DNA from 3 places in the Streptomyces sp. NPDC050509 genome. Region 1 is predicted to be linked to each of the others. Evidence: riboswitches for the same ligand, from Rfam matches in the RefSeq annotation. Region 1 holds a riboswitch; each other region holds the start of a gene.
What was found. Region 1 has a riboswitch for thiamine pyrophosphate ahead of thiC (phosphomethylpyrimidine synthase ThiC). Riboswitches for the same ligand answer to the same signal wherever they lie in the genome.
Positions count from the first base shown of each region.

Region 2: linked by a shared signal. The riboswitch ahead of ACIBJC_RS34445 (thiamine ABC transporter substrate binding subunit) and the one ahead of thiC (phosphomethylpyrimidine synthase ThiC) in region 1 are both predicted to bind thiamine pyrophosphate.
Region 3: linked by a shared signal. The riboswitch ahead of thiO (glycine oxidase ThiO) and the one ahead of thiC (phosphomethylpyrimidine synthase ThiC) in region 1 are both predicted to bind thiamine pyrophosphate.

Region 1 covers NZ_JBITHL010000009.1:78,068-83,484, forward strand. The annotation lists gene ACIBJC_RS25290 (hypothetical protein) at 1-25, shown strand, start outside; gene thiC (phosphomethylpyrimidine synthase ThiC) at 265-2,115, opposite strand; TPP riboswitch at 2,108-2,252, opposite strand; gene ACIBJC_RS25300 (YibE/F family protein) at 2,333-3,748, shown strand; gene ACIBJC_RS25305 (SsgA family sporulation/cell division regulator) at 3,806-4,240, opposite strand; gene ACIBJC_RS25310 (IclR family transcriptional regulator) at 4,344-5,114, opposite strand; gene ACIBJC_RS25315 (DUF5326 family protein) at 5,256-5,417, opposite strand, start outside.
Region 2 covers NZ_JBITHL010000016.1:81,496-86,912, forward strand. The annotation lists gene frr (ribosome recycling factor) at 1-315, shown strand, start outside; gene ACIBJC_RS34435 (phosphatidate cytidylyltransferase) at 315-1,382, shown strand; gene rlmN (23S rRNA (adenine(2503)-C(2))-methyltransferase RlmN) at 1,579-2,685, shown strand; TPP riboswitch at 2,725-2,850, shown strand; gene ACIBJC_RS34445 (thiamine ABC transporter substrate binding subunit) at 2,941-4,065, shown strand; gene ACIBJC_RS34450 (ABC transporter permease) at 4,224-5,417, shown strand, end outside.
Region 3 covers NZ_JBITHL010000008.1:372,133-377,549, forward strand. The annotation lists gene pknB (Stk1 family PASTA domain-containing Ser/Thr kinase) at 1-1,713, opposite strand, end outside; gene ACIBJC_RS24385 (thiazole synthase) at 1,845-2,639, opposite strand; gene thiS (sulfur carrier protein ThiS) at 2,645-2,845, opposite strand; gene thiO (glycine oxidase ThiO) at 2,857-4,113, opposite strand; TPP riboswitch at 4,111-4,224, opposite strand; gene ACIBJC_RS24400 (NAD(P)/FAD-dependent oxidoreductase) at 4,319-5,417, shown strand, end outside.

The sequences.
Region 1 (5,417 bases):
CGTGTGGATCAGAGCACGCGTATGAGCATCATGGTCACGCGCCGGATGACCTTACGCGTCTATCGGGTACGTGCCGACGGCAGCAGGATCACAGAACTCTCGATGACCACGATTCGCGCCAAGGACAAGCTCGATCCGTTGACAGGCTCAGCCTGGCCACCATGCACGTGCGCACGTTGTAGGGCTGCTGCCCGAAACGCCGGGTAGCGCCTTCCAGGGAAACGAGTGCCCCGGCCCATCGGACCGGGGCACTCCCATGTCGAGTCAGTCGGCCAAGGGGAGGTACACGCGGTTGCCACTCGCCGCGAACTCCTTGGACTTCTCCAGCATCCCTGCCTCCACTTCCTCGGCCGAAGCAGAAGTTGCCAGGTCAGGAGCGAATTGCTCTGTGATGCTTCTACTGATTTTCATCGAGCAGAACTTGGGGCCGCACATCGAGCAGAAGTGCGCCGTCTTCGCCGGCTCCGCCGGCAGCGTCTCGTCATGGAACTCCCGTGCCGTGTCCGGGTCGAGCGCCAGATTGAACTGGTCCTCCCAGCGGAACTCGAACCGGGCGTCCGACAGCGCGTCGTCCCACTCCTGCGCCCCTGGATGCCCCTTGGCGAGATCCGCCGCGTGAGCCGCGATCTTGTACGTGATGACGCCCGTCTTCACGTCGTCGCGGTCAGGCAGGCCGAGATGTTCCTTGGGCGTGACGTAGCAGAGCATCGCCGTACCCCACCAGGCGATCATCGCCGCGCCGATCCCGGAGGTGATGTGGTCGTACGCCGGGGCCACATCGGTGGTCAGCGGGCCGAGGGTGTAGAACGGCGCCTCCTCGCAGATCTCCTGCTGGAGGTCGATGTTCTCCTTGATCTTGTGCATCGGGACATGGCCCGGGCCCTCGATCATCGTCTGTACGTGGTGGCTCTTGGCGATCGAGTTCAGCTCGCCCAGCGTGCGCAACTCGGCGAACTGCGCCTCGTCGTTGGCGTCCGCGATGGAGCCCGGCCGCAGCCCGTCGCCGAGGGAGTACGTCACGTCGTACGCGGCGAGGATGTCGCACAGCTCGTCGAAGTTCTCGTACAGGAACGACTCCTTGTGGTGCGCGAGGCACCAGGCGGCCATGATCGAGCCGCCGCGCGAGACGATGCCGGTCTTGCGGCGGGCCGTGAGCGGCACGTACCGCAGCAGGACACCGGCGTGGACCGTCATGTAGTCGACGCCCTGCTCGGCCTGTTCGATCACCGTGTCCTTGTAGATCTCCCAGGTCAGCTCCTCGGCCTTGCCGTCGACCTTTTCGAGCGCCTGGTAGAGCGGCACGGTGCCGATGGGCACGGGCGAGTTGCGCAGCACCCACTCGCGGGTGGTGTGGATGTTGCGGCCGGTGGAGAGGTCCATGACCGTGTCCGCGCCCCAGCGGGTCGCCCACGTCATCTTCTCCACCTCCTCCTCGATGGAGGAGGTGACCGCGGAGTTGCCGATGTTGGCGTTGACCTTCACCAGGAACCGCTTGCCGATGATCATCGGCTCGATCTCCGGGTGGTTGACATTGGCCGGCAGTACGGCGCGGCCTGCGGCGATCTCCTCGCGGACGACCTCCGGGGAGACGTTCTCCCGGATCGCGACGTACTCCATCTCCGGAGTGATCTCCCCCCGGCGGGCGTACGCGAGCTGGGTGACCGCCCGGCCCGGGCGGCCCCGGCGCGGCTGGCGTGGCCGCCCGGGGAAGACCGCGTCGAGCCCCCGCAGATCGGTCGTTCCGCTCCGGAGCAGTCCCCCGCGTGGGGAGGTGTGCTTGAGCCCGTCGTCCTCGGGGCGGGGCGGCCGGCCCGCGTACTCCTCGGTGTCGCCGCGGCCGATGATCCAGTTCTCCCGCAGCGGCGCGAGACCGCGGCGTACGTCGGTGTCGACGGTGGGGTCGGTGTACGGCCCCGAGGTGTCGTACAGCGTGACATCCGTGCCGTTGGTGAGGTGGACCTGGCGGACCGGCACCCGGAGATCGGGGCGGGAGCCCTCGATGTATCCCTTGTGCCAGCCGATGGACCGTCCGCCCGCGGTCCCGCCCGAGGGGGCCGGGTCCGCGCTGGTGTCCTCCGAGCCGGAGGCAGGCGTGTGTGCGTCCTGAATGGTCATGAGACCTACTCCCTACGCCGGCATTACCCGGTAACAGGTTCAGCGGTCGGCGCAGCGCAGGTGTCCGGGGAACCGTCCCCGGGACTACACGTCAGCGCCCTCTCAGCCCGGTGCTCCGAGCTCCCGCGTGTGCAAAGGTGCCTCCACGCTAGCGTCATATCGGGCGCGCTGAACAGAGGGCCCCACGCTTGCTCCACCTTCTTGCGATGATCGGTCGGTGACCCCACCCACCCAGTCTCACGAATCGCACGGCCACTCGCACAGTCATGGCCCCGCCGTGCCGGTCTCCCGGCACCTCCGCAAGGTGATCGCGGCGGTGCTGATTCCGTTCGCGGCCGCCGTGGTGGTCGGACTCGCCGTGCTCTGGCCGGGCGGTGCGCCCGCGCACGAGCGGACCGGTGTGGGTTTCGACCGGCAGACCTTCGAGGGCCAGGTGGTCCAGCTCGAACGGGTCGCCTGCAAGGACGTGAACGCCTCCCAGGTCCCGTCGACCGGTGACACCTCGACGCCCCAGGGCCGCGAGGCGGTGCAGGAAGAGACCGGCGAGTGCAAGAAGGCAACGGTCGAGCTGAAGAGCGGCAAGGAGAAGGGTCACACCTTCATCGAGATCGTCCAGCCGGACGCGCCGCGGCAGTTTCACGTGAAACAGGGCGTTGTGGTCGCCTATGCGCCGGACGCTCCCCGGGATCTCCAGTACTCGGTGTCCGATGTGGACCGCCAGTTCCCGTTGACGCTGCTGGCCGGGATCTTCGCGATCGCGGTGATCGTGGTGGGGCGGATGCGGGGGGTCATGGCGCTGGTCGCGCTCGTGGTCTCGTTCGCGATCCTGACGCTGTTCATCCTGCCGGCGATCCTCCAGGGCTCGAATCCGCTGGTGGTGGCGGTGGTGGGGGCGAGCGCGATCATGCTGGTGGCGCTGTATCTGTGCCACGGCCTGACGGCCCGTACCTCGGTGGCGGTGCTCGGCACTCTGATCTCGCTGCTGCTGATCGGCCTGCTGGGGTCGCTCTTCATCGGCTGGGCGAGCCTGACCGGTAACACCGATGACAACACGGGGCTGATCCACGGCCTCTACCCGGAGATCGACATGAGCGGCCTCCTGCTGGCCGGGGTGATCATCGGTTCGCTCGGTGTGCTTGACGATGTGACCGTGACGCAGACCTCGGCGGTGTGGGAGCTGCGCCAGGCCGACCCGACGATGGGGCCGCGGGCGCTGTACCGGGCGGGGATCCGGATCGGCCGGGACCACATCGCGTCGGTGGTCAATACGCTCGTGCTGGCTTACGCGGGTGCCGCGCTGCCGCTGCTGCTGCTCTTCTCGATCGCGCAGTCGAGCGTGGGGACGGTCGCCAACAGTGAGCTGGTGGCGGAGGAGATCGTACGGACGCTGGTGGGGTCGATCGGTCTGGTCGCGTCGGTGCCGGTGACGACGGCGCTGGCGGCGCTGGTGGTCTCCGCCGACCGGTCCGCCCCGGAGAGCCCTGCGGCCCTGTCCTCGCCGCCTGCCCCGGACGCGCCGGGGGCGGGCCCCGGGGCCGAGGCGGGCTGGGAGCCCCAGGAGGCCCCGGGGGTCCTGGTACCGACCCCGCCGGTGCGCGGACCGGGCGGCCGGGGCCGCCGCCGCAAGAAGTAGGCCGGGAGGAGCCGCCCGGGACACCAGAATCACCCGGACGGCCCTCTCCACGGACTGTCAGCCGGCGTTCTCCTCGGCGAGGATGCGGCCCAGCTCCTCCTCAAGGCTGCCTTCGAAGTCACTGAGCGTGCGCTCCTGGCCCAGCGGGACCAACCGGTCCGTACGGTCCAGGAAGGCCACCAGCGGCGCGGCACTGACACGGAAGAGCGCGTGGTCGTCGCCGACCTGGAGCCGCATATGGACGTCCGAGAGGTCCTCGGGCGTCGTCGGCGAGATGTGCACGTCACCGTCCCCGCTGGGTGTGTTGATGCCGTCAAGGAGCAGTTCGCGACCGAAAGTCCAGGTCACAGGCGCATCGCCGGGCAGATGGAATGTCATCCGAACCGCGTAGGGATCAGCCACCTTGTAGTGGAGTTCCACCGGGATACGGAACGACAGCTCCTCGGAGACGAGGAAGCTCATCAGGACCTCGGCCTGGACCGACTCGCGCATCGTTGTACTCCGGAGTAGATGGAACAGTGGCTGGGAATGATCCCCGTTGACCCTCTTGACGCCATCGTCCTGTAAGCGCTAGCAGATCACAAGGAGTAATTTTTCAGATACTGATAGAGAGGATTTGCGAGGTCAGCAGGGATCCGATCTCTCTGCGTAACCGTTCGACCGCCGGAAGCAGTCGTTCCTGTTGACAGACCGGTATAGAAATGGCCACGGCAGCGGCCGTGGAACCGACCGTGACGGGTACGGCGGCACAGACCGTGCCGAGCCGGTACTCCTGCCGGGAGACGACCGGCTCCATCCGCCCCAGCGAGGCGAGGCGCTCCAGCAGGGTGCTCCGGTCCGTCACCGAGTACGGCGTGAGCGGGCGGACGGGGTAGCGGTCCAGATGGTCGCGGCGGGACGCTTCGTCGAGCTGGCTCAGCAGACACTGGCCGATCGCGTGGGCATGGGCCGTCGCGCGGAAGTCGGCCCGTGCGACGACCGCGGGGCACGCGGGGCTGTCGGCCACGGAGACGAGGTCCATCTCGCCCTCGTCGTAGACCGCGAAGTACACGGGGACACCCATCGCGTCACGGAGCCGGGCGAGGACCTCGGTGAGGGTGGAGCGGCGGCTGCGGACGGCTCCGGCGTGCACCAGCCGCTGGGCGGCGTCCCCGAGGACGAAGACGCCCCTCTCGCGGCGGAGATAGCCCTCGTAGGTGAGGGTGCGCAGCAGGTGATAGGCCGTGGGAAGAGCGAGCCCCGTCTCGCGGGCGAGCTGCTTCGCGGTGGCCCCATCAGGATGGGACCCCACCGATTCCAGCAACCGCAGCGCCCGCCGCACCGAGCCGATCAGCGTGGGAGCCGCGGCGGATGTAGCTGTGACCAAAGATCACCCCCAGGCGTGCGGACGGGCCGGAGCCCGCCGGGTGCGGCAGAGGTGAGTCACTTTAGGGGCAGGTCACAGCCGGGGTTGGTTTCCCCTTCACCTTTCCCCCTGGCGGGCTAACAGACCTATGGACTGACAGCCCTACCAGTCACCCCGCGAGGACGACGAGGACGCCGTGAACTTCCGCACGACGTAGATCAGTCCGCCGACGAGGGCGACGAATATCAGTACCTTGAACAGCACGCCGATCACGAACGCGAGCAGGCTCATGATCAGTCCGCCGAAGACCACGACGGCGATCAC
Region 2 (5,417 bases), on a different contig from region 1:
ATCCGGGACTCCGACCTCGGCGTCAACCCGAGCAACGACGGCAACATCATCCGGGTGGTGTTCCCGGAGCTGACCCAGGACCGCCGCAAGGAGTTCATCAAGGTCGCCAAGACCAAGGCCGAGGACTCCAAGATCTCGATCCGCGCCGTACGCCGCAAGGCCAAGGAGACCATCGACAAGCTGGTCAAGGACGGAGAGGTCGGCGAGGACGAGGGACGCCGCGCCGAGAAGGAGCTCGACGACACCACCGCGAAGTACGTCGCGCAGGTGGACGAGCTGCTCAAGCACAAGGAAGCCGAGCTGCTCGAAGTCTGATGAACGACTCTTCCCGGGGGGCCTTGCCGACAGCCGGTTACTGGGGACCGACCGACCAGGGGGCTGCCCCGGCGGGTCCCGCATACGATGAGCATTCCGCACAGCAGACTCGGCCCATGCCCATCGTGCCCGACGAACCCGCGAACGGCGGGGACCAGAACGACGACCGGGGGGCTGCTCGGCCGGGCGGCCCCCTGTTCCGCGACGAGACTCCGCAGGAGCCCATGGCCGTCCCTCCGCCGCCCCCGCCGAAGAAGCGGGCCGGCCGTGATCTGCGCGCGGCCATAGGAGTCGGTGTCGGGCTCGGCGCGGTGGTCGCCGCGTCGCTCTTCATCGTCAAGGCCGTGTTCATCGGTGTCATAGCGGTCGCCGTGGTCGTGGGGTTGTGGGAGCTGACCTCGCGGCTCGACGAGAAGAAGGGCATCAAGGCACCGCTCGTGCCGCTGGCCGTGGGCGGCGCCGCGATGGTCGTCGCCGGGTACGCGCGCGGCGCGGAGGGCGCCTGGGTCGCGATGGCCCTCACCGCGCTCGCCGTGCTGATCTGGCGCATGACGGAGCCGCCTGAGGGCTACCTCAAGGACGTCACCGCAGGGGTCTTCGCCGCGTTCTACGTGCCGTTCCTGGCGACCTTCGTCGCGATGATGCTCACGGCGGGGGACGGTTCGCAGCGTGTGCTGATGTTCCTCGTGCTGACCGTCGTCAGCGACACCGGCGCGTACGCCGTCGGCTGGCGCTTCGGTACGCACAAGCTCGCGCCGCGCATCAGCCCTGGCAAGACCTGGGAGGGGCTCGGCGGCGCCGTCGCCTTCGCGATGGTGGCCGGCGCGCTCCTGATGGAGTTCCTGATCGATGGTGGTGCCTGGTGGCAGGGGCTGCTGATCGGCCTGGCCGTCGCGGCCAGCGCCACGCTCGGCGACCTCGGCGAGTCCATGATCAAGCGTGACCTCGGGATCAAGGACATGGGGACGCTGCTGCCGGGGCACGGCGGGATCATGGACCGGCTCGACTCGCTGCTGCCCACGGCGCCGGTGGTCTGGCTGCTGCTGGTGCTCTTCGTGGGGTCCTGAACGTCCGGACCGCCGTGACGGTTCCGGCGGTTCTGACGGGCAAAGGCGCTGCCAGTCCCCGCTCGGGATCCGTGCGGAGACGGTGCGTGCTTGAGAGGAGGGGGTACGCCGCCCACGGGGCGGCGTACCCCCTCTCCCATGGTGCCGATGTACGGGGAACGGGCCACGCGGCGTCGTCTGCGACACTGGACGGACCATGCCTGCACCCGGAGAACTCACTTTCGTCGCGCCCCGCGGAGCCAAGAAGCCCCCGCGGCATCTCGCCGACCTCACCCCCGCCGAGCGCCGCGAGGCCGTCGCCGCCATCGGGGAGAAGGCGTTCCGCGCCAAGCAACTGTCGCAGCACTACTTCGCGCGCTACGCGCACGATCCCGAGCAGTGGACCGACATCCCGGCCGCCGCGCGGCAGAAACTCGCGACGGAACTGCTGCCCGAGCTGATGTCGGTGGTACGGCACATCTCGTGCGACGACGACACGACCCGTAAGACGCTCTGGCGGCTGCACGACGGCACGCTCGTCGAGTCCGTACTGATGCGCTATCCCGACCGGGTCACCATGTGCATCTCGTCGCAGGCGGGCTGTGGGATGAACTGCCCCTTCTGCGCGACCGGACAGGCTGGCCTGGACCGCAATCTGTCCACGGCGGAGATCGTCCACCAGATCGTCGACGGGATGCGCGCACTGCGCGACGGCGAGGTCCCCGGTGGCCCCGCGCGGCTGTCCAACATCGTCTTCATGGGCATGGGCGAGCCCCTCGCCAACTACAAGCGCGTTGTCGGCGCGATCCGCCGGCTCACCGACCCCGAGCCGGACGGTCTTGGCATCTCGCAGCGCGGGATCACCGTCTCCACGGTCGGACTGGTGCCCGCGATGCTGCGCTTCGCCGACGAGGGCTTCAAGTGCCGGCTCGCGGTCTCCCTGCACGCCCCCGACGACGAGCTGCGCGACACCCTCGTTCCGGTCAATACGCGCTGGAAGGTACGGGAGGTGCTGGACGCCGCGTGGGAGTACGCGGAGAAGTCCGGCCGCCGGATCTCCATCGAGTACGCCCTGATCCGCGACATCAACGACCAGGCATGGCGTGGCGACCGGCTGGGCCGGCTCCTTAAGGGCAAACGGGTCCACGTCAACCTGATCCCGCTCAACCCGACGCCGGGCTCGAAGTGGACGGCGTCGCGCCCGGAGGACGAGAAGAAGTTCGTCGAGGCGATTGCGGCGCACGGCGTGCCGGTGACCGTACGGGACACGCGGGGCCAGGAGATCGACGGGGCGTGCGGACAGTTGGCCGCCACGGAGCGCTAGGCGGGCCTGGGGGTAACCTTGGCTCGAAACGCATTGCATATTTTCCGACAGGGGAGCGCCACAGCGCTGAGAGTGCGGCACATGTCCGTGAGAGCGGGCAGCGGTCGCAGACCCTCTGAACCTTGCCCAGGTCATTCTGGGTAGGAAGTTCGGACATCACTCAAGCTGTTGCGCCCTGTCCGGGCTCGGTCCGTACCTACGGTCGGCCCCCGGACAGGGCCGCGTCTTCTCCTGGACATCCCAGGAGGAAAATCAGTGAGCACCATCCGTACCCGTACCGGCGTCAGAAACGCGGCGTACGCCGCGCTCGCGGCGACTCTCGGTGTCGCGACCCTCGCCGCCTGTGGCGGCTCCGACGGCTCCGCGTCGTCCGGCGACGGGGGGAGCGGTGGCACGAAGTCCAAGACCGTCACCCTCGTCAGCCACGACTCGTTCAACGCGTCCCCCGCGGTGCTGAAAGAGTTCACCAAGGAGACCGGCTACACCGTCAAGGTGCTGAAGAGCGGCGATGCCGGCGAAGCGCTCAACAAGGAGATCCTGACCAAGGGATCGCCCCAGGGCGACGTCTTCTTCGGCGTCGACAACACCCTGCTCTCCCGTGCCCTCGACAACGGCCTGTTCACGCCGTACGAGGCGAAGGGCCTGGGCCGGGTCGACGCGAGCGCGCGGCTCGACAAGGAGAAGCATCGGGTCACCCCGATCGATAACGGCGATATTTGCATTAACTACGACAAGAAGTACTTCGCGGACAAGAAGCTTGCGCCACCGCAGTCCTTCGACGACCTGATCAAGCCCCAGTACAAGAACCTCCTCGTCACCGAGAACGCCGCGACCTCCTCGCCCGGCCTCGGCTTCCTCCTGGGCACCGTCGCGCGCTACGGGGACGACGGCTGGCAGGACTACTGGAAGAAGCTCAAGGCCAACGGCGTCCAGGTCGTCGACGGCTGGGAGCAGGCGTACAACGAGAGCTTCTCCGGTTCTGCGGGTGGCAAGAAGGCCAAGGGCGACCGGCCGCTGGTCGTCTCGTACGCCTCCAGCCCGCCTGTCGAGGTGCTGTACGCGAAGCCGCAGCCCCAGCAGGCCCCGACAGGGGTCTCCACGGGTACGTGCTTCCGGCAGACCGAGTTCGCGGGGCTGCTCGACGGCGCGAAGAATGCGGCGGGTGGCAAGGCCCTGCTGGACTTCCTGATCAGTGAGAAATTCCAGGCGGACATGCCGCTGAACATGTTCGTCAACCCGGTGGTCAAGGGCGTCGCGCTGCCCGAGTTGTTCACGAAGTTCGGCGCGACCGTCGACCGGCCCGAGACCGTGGCACCTGACCGTATCGCCGCCAACCGTGAGCAGTGGATCCAGTCGTGGTCCTCACTCGTAGTGAAGTAACCGCCGAGGAGAAGGGCCGGGCGGCGCGGGACGGCCGGACCGGGCGAGGCGCCGTGCGGCACGGGGGCGGCGTACGGGGCGGTCTACGGGGCGCTGTGCGGAGCCGAGAGTGGCAGGGACGCCGACGTGGGCGCGGAAACGCCGTACGACTCGCCCTCATGGCCGGGCCCCTCGTTTTCTTCGCCGTCTTCTTCGCCTATCCCGTCGCCGCGATCGTCGGCCGCGGCCTCAAGGCGGACGGTGCCTGGCAGTTCGGCCGCGTCGGCGACGTACTGAGCCGCTCCGACATCCTCGGCGTCCTGTGGTTCACCACGTGGCAGGCGCTCGCCTCCACCGCGCTCACGCTGCTGATCGCGCTGCCCGGCGCCTATGTCTTCGCGCGCTTCGCCTTCCCGGGGAAGCAACTCCTGCGCGCCGTGGTCACCGTGCCCTTCGTGCTGCCCACCGTCGTCGTCGGCACCGCCTTCCTGGCGCTTCTCGGACGCGGCGGTCTCCTCGACGACCTGTGGGGCGTACGGCTCGACACCACCGTCTGGGCCATCCTTCTCGCCCATGTCTTCTTCAACTACGCGGTGGTCGTACGCACCGTGGGCGGCCTGTGGTCACAGCTCGACCCGCGCCAGGAGGAAGCCGCGCGCGTACTGGGCGCCGGGCGCCTCGCGGCGTGGTGGCGCGTGACGCTTCCCGCGCTCGCCCCCGCCGTCGCCGCCGCGGCGCTGATGGTCTTCCTCTTCACGTTCACCTCCTTCGGCGTCGTACAGATCCTCGGTGGCCCCGGCTTCTCCACCCTTGAGGTCGAGATCTACCGGCAGACCGCGCAACTCCTCGACCTGCCCACCGCCGCCGTGCTGACGCTGGTGCAGTTCGCGGCGGTCGGCGCGATCCTCGCCGTACACGCCGGGACCGTACGGAGGCGGGAGAGCGCGCTGAAGCTGGTCGACCCGGCGCAGACCGCGCGCCGGCCCCGCGGAGCCGGGCAGTGGGCGCTGCTCGGCGGCGTGCTCGCGACCGCCGCGCTGCTGATCCTTTTGCCGCTGGGGGTGCTCGTCGAGCGCTCCCTCGACGGCCCCGGCGGGTACGGGTTCGCCCACTACCGGGCGCTCGCCTCGGTTGACGCGAGCGGCGGCACCTTCCTCGTGCCGCCGCTGGAGGCCGTCTGGAACTCGCTGCGGTACGCGCTGGTCGCCACGGCCATCGCGGTGGTGATCGGCGGCCTCGCCGCCGCCGCGCTGACCCGTCGCGCCGGACGCCTCGTACGGGGCTTCGACGCGCTGCTGATGCTGCCGCTCGGCGTCTCCGCCGTCACCGTCGGCTTCGGCTTCCTGATCACGCTCGACAAGCCGCCGCTCGAC
Region 3 (5,417 bases), on a different contig from region 1:
CTGGGCGAGGCGGGCCCCCTCCGCCGCGGACTGCCGGGCGATGGTGCCCGCGTCCTGCGGTGCGTTCACCCGCTCGGGGGCGATCCTCACCGTGAGCCCCGCGTTCTCCAGCTCGGAGGTGGCGTCGTCCACGGACTCGCCGGTCACATCGGGCATGTCGATCGGGGCACCCTTGCTGACCAGCAGCGCGACCCCTGAATCGGGCCGTACGTCCGCGCCCGCCTCGGGCGTGGAGCTGATGACCGCGCCCCGCGCGACATCCTCGTCGAACTTCCGCGTGACGAGCCCGGAGGCCAGTCCGGCCTTCTTCAGCGCGGACCGCGCCTCGGCCAGCGACGTGCCGGCCAGCTCGGGCACCTGGACGATCTTCGGGCCACGGGAGATGACCAGCGTCACGGGACCGCTGCCCCGGACCCGGGAGCGGGGCTCAGGATCCGTGCCCATGACCGTGCCCCGGTCGAAGGAGTCGCTGAAGTCCCGGGCAACCTTCGCGTCGATCCCCTCGTCGCCGAGCCGCTTGCGCGCTTCCTTCTCCGTCTGCCCGAGCAGCGAGGGCACCCGGGTGAACTGGCCGGAGTTGATGTACCAGACGCCCGACCCCACCCCGAGGACCAGCAGCACAGCGACGATCGCCGCGAGCACGCCCCGCGACGGCATGCCACGGAGCCCACCGGCCCCGCCGCGCGTCCGGCCGGGCGGCGCCGCGGAGTCAGAGGGCGGCATCTCCAGCCTGCTCGTGTGCCGGACGGGCTCGTCGTCCGGCTCCTCGACGGGCCGGATCCGGGGGATCACCGCCGTACGCCCGTCGGAGCCCGCGCCGTCCTCCGCCTCGGGCCTGGCCTGCGGCGGTACGGCGTCGAGCTGTGCGTCGGTGAGCGCCGCGCGGGCCGCCCGGGTCAGCGCCAGCAGCGCGACCGCGTCGAGCGGACGCTCCTCGGGGTCGCGCGCGGTGGCCGCGGCGACCAGCCGGTCCAGCTCGGGCGCGAGCCCGGGAACGGCGGCGGACGGGGCCGGTACGTCCTCGTTGAGATGGCGGTAGAGGACCTGCGCCGGGGTGTCCCCTGAGTGCGGCTTGGCGCCGGTCAGCATCTCGTGCAGGACGACCCCGCACGCGTACACGTCGACCCGGGTGTCCGACGTGCCGTGCTCGATCTGCTCCGGCGCGAGGTACGAGACCGTGCCGAGGACGGTCCCGGTGGTGTTGGTCACATCGCCGACGCCCCTGACGAGCCCGAAGTCGGCGACCTTGACCCGGCCGTCGTCCCCTATCAGCACGTTCTCCGGCTTCATGTCCCGGTGGACGAACCCGGCCCGGTGCGCGGCGCCGAGCGCGGCCAGCACGGGCTCCAGGATGTCCAGCGCGGCCCGCGGGCGCAGCGCCCCGCGCTGCCGTACGACATCGCGCAGGGTGCACCCCGCGACGTACTCCATCGCCAGGTAGACGTACGCGCCCTCCGCGCCCTGGTCGAAGACCGCGACCACATTGGGGTGCGCCAGCCGCGCCACCGACTTGGCCTCACGGATGAAACGCTCCACGAAGGAGACGTCCGCCGCGAGCGCCGGATGCATCACCTTGAGCGCCAGGACCCGGTCGAGCCGGGTGTCCACGGCCCGGTAGACCGTGGCCATGCCGCCGACCGCGATCCGCGCGTCGACGCGGTAGCGGCCGTCGAGCACCTGCCCGACGATGGGGTCCTGAAGGGTCGTATCCACGCTGGTGAGTCTACGAGTCGCCACCGACACCCCCGTAGGCCCGGGTCGGACCGGACACACGACTGAAGCCGAGCTGTGACAGGCCCAGAGGAGGCCCGTACCGGGTCGGCCGCCCCGCTGTGACGTCCCGGTCAGAAGGCGGGCCGCTCCGGGTCGAGCGCCGCCACCCCGTCCAGCGGCGAGGACGCCTCCGCGAAGTGGCGCCGGGGGATCCGGCCCGCACGCCGCGCCAGCCGGCCCGCCGTCACCGCGTGCCGCATCGCCTCGGCCATCAGCACCGGCTCCTGGGCGCGGGTGACCGCGGACGCCAGCATCACCGCCGCGCACCCCAGCTCCATCGCGAGCGCCGCGTCCGACGCGGTGCCCGCGCCCGCGTCCAGGATCACCGGGACCCGGGCGCGCTCCACGATGAGCTGGAAGTTGTGCGGGTTGCGGATGCCCAGCCCGGAGCCGATGGGCGAGCCCAGCGGCATGATCGCCGCGCACCCCACGTCCTCCAGTTTCGCCGCGAGGACCGGGTCGTCGTTGGTGTACGGCAGGACCGTGAACCCGTCGTCCACCAGCGTCTCCGCGGCGTCCAGCAGCTCGACAGGGTCGGGCAGCAGGGTGCGTTCGTCGGCGACGACCTCCAGCTTGATCCACTCCGTGCCGAGCGCCTCGCGGGCGAGCCGGGCGGTGAGGACGGCCTCACCGGCGGTGAAACAGCCAGCCGTGTTGGGCAGCGGACGGATGCCCAGCGTCTTCAGCACGGAGAGCACGGAGCCCTGCACGGTGGGGTCGAGACGGCGCATCGCGACCGTGGTGAGTTCGGTGCCGGAGGCGATCAGTGAACGTTCGAGGACATCGAGGCTGGGCGCCCCGCCCGTCCCCATGATCAGCCGGGAGGCGAAGGTGGTGGAGCCGATGGTGAGAAGGTCGTCGGCCATGTCCGTCAGCCTCCCTGGACCGCGGTGAGGACTTCCACCCGGTCGCCGTCGTTGAGCGCGGTGCCGGACCAGCGGGTACGCGGGACCACCGTCTCGTTGACGGCGGCGGCCACCCCGGAGCGCGCCGGAGTGAGGGTCGCGACGACGGTGTCGAGCGTGGTCGCGGGGGCGAACTCGCGTGGCTCGCCGTTGACGGACACGTACATCACGGCGGTGTTCATACGGGCTGCTCCAGGGAGGCGGACGGGGAACCGGTCGCGGTAGGGGAGCCGGACGCGGCGGGGGAGAAGCGCAACGGGGTGAAGGGCGCGGCCTCGGGCGGCAGTTCACCGGTCGTCAGGACGGTCGCCAGCACCTCACCGGTGACCGGCGTCAGCAGCACCCCGTTGCGGTAGTGGCCGGTGGCCAGCGAGAGCCCCGGCAGCACGGTCGGCCCCAGCAGCGGCGCGTTGTCCGGCGAGCAGGGGCGCAGCCCCGCGCGGGTCTCGGTCAGCGGCAGCTCGGTGATGCCGGGCACCAGCTCGTGCGCGTCGCGCAGCAGCTCGTACACCCCGCCCGCCGTGACCGTCGTGTCCCAGCCCAGCTCCTCGCTGGTCGCGCCGACGACCAGCTCACCGTTCTCGCGCGGCACGAGATAGACCTGGGAGCCGCGCACCACGGCCCGTACCGTCCGGGACAGGAAGGGCGCGTAAGGGCGGGGCACCGCCAGCCGCAGCACCTGCCCCTTGACGGGCCGTACGGGCGGCACGGCCTCAGGGGGCACGCCCGCCAGCCCGCCGCTGAGGCTGCCGCCCGCCAGCACCACCCGGTCCGCGCCGAGCACGCCGCCGTCGGCCAGGACGGCGCCTGCGGCCCGGTCCCGTACGACGGAGAGCCGCCGCGCCCAGGAGCGGTGGAAGACCACCCCGGCCCGTTCGCAGGCCGTCAGGAGCGCCGCCGCGAGCCGCCGCGGATCGATCTGGTGGTCGCCGTCGACCCGCAGACCACCGCGTACGCCCGGCGCGAGCATCGGCTCCAGGCGCCGGCATTCGCGCCCCGTGAGCCACTCGGACGTCAGCCCCGAGCGCACCTGGAGGGCGTGCAGCTCACGGAGCTGGGCGCGGTCGTCGGAGTCCAGGGCCACGGCGAGCGTGCCGCACGCGCGGTAGCCGGTGTCCCGGCCGCTCGCCTCCTCCAGCTCCGCGACGAACGCGGGATAGCGCTCGGCGGAGGCGAGGTTGAGGCCGAGCAGGGTCTGCTCGCCGTGGTGGAGTTCGGTGACGGCGGCGAGCATGCCCGCCGCGACGCGCGCCGCGCCGCCGCCCGGATCGGGGTCGGCGACAGCGGTCCGCAGCCCGCGCTGCGCCGCCCGCCAGGCGGTGACCAGACCGATGATCCCGCCCCCGACGACGAGGACGTCGTACCCCGTGGAGGCGGACGCCCCCTGTGTTCCGTGGGGCGGTTGTTCCAGAGGTGATCGCTGGGATGACTGCATGGGCGTCCAGCCCCTCCCTTCGCCGGCATGACCCGGATCAGGTTCGTACGGTCGGAGGCCGCTCCAGCCTCCCTCTCAGCCCGGTGCGTCCGGACTCCCGCGAGGTAGTGTCGACGGAAAGCCTAACGCGCGGTCCGCCGCCCGGTAAGGGAGTGTCGGCCGTGGCCCGTTCACGAGGCGGACACCGCCTCTCTAAGGTGGCCGGGTGAGCGAACTGACGCAGGGACTCGGGCGGGACGGGCGGACGGACGAGCCCGGAGTGGTCGTCGTCGGCGCGGGCATGGCGGGCGTACAGACCGCCGTGGCCCTGCGCGAGAAGGGGTACGACGGCCGGATCACCCTGATCGGCGAGGAACCGCACCCGCCCTACGACCGGCCCCCGCTCTCCAAGGCCGTCCTGCTCGGCCAGGCCGAAGGCTCGGCCTTCGACATCGACTTCGCGGCCCTCTCCGTAGACCTCAGGGTGGGCCTGAAAGCCACCGGGCTGCGGCCGTCCGCCCGGGAGATCGACACCACCGCCGGGCCCGTCCCGTACGACGTGCTGGTCATCGCCACCGGCGCCGAGGCCGCCGTACTGCCCGGCACGGAGGGCATGCCCGCTGTCCATCCGCTGCGCACCCTCGACGACGCCGAGCGGCTGCGCCCCGTGCTGGAGCGGCGGCAGCGGGTCGTCGTCGTGGGCGCCGGGTGGATCGGCGCGGAGTTCACCACCGCCGCCCGCGAGGCCGGGTGCGCCGTGACGGTCGTGGAGGCGGCCGACCGGCCGCTCGCCGGCGCCCTGCCGGCCGAGGTCGCCGCGCCCATGACCGGCTGGTACGCGGAGAGCGGCGCCACGCTGCTGACGCACGCCCGCGTGGCCGGCGTCGAGGCGGGCACGGTGGTCCTGGCGGACGGCCGCCGGCTCCCCGCCGACGCGGTGGTCGTGGGCATCGGCGCGCGGCCCGCGACGGCCTGGCTCGCCGGCTCAGGCATCGCGCTGGGCGCGGACGGATCGGTCACCGCGGACGAGCGGCTGCGCACCTCGCTGCCCGACGTGTACGCCGTCGGCGACTGCGCGTCCTTCCCGTCCGCGCGCTACGGCGAACGGCTGCTCGTCCACCACTGGGACAACGCGCTCCAGGGGCCACTCACGGTCGCCGCGCAGGCCGTCGGGGAGACCGACCCGGTCTACGACCCCGTGCCGTACTTCTGGTCGGAGCAGTTCGGCCGCTTCGTCCAGTACGCGGGCCACCACCCGGCGGCCGACACCCTGGTGCGGCGCGGCGACCCCGCGGGGGCGGCCTGGTCGGTGGTCTGGCTGCGCG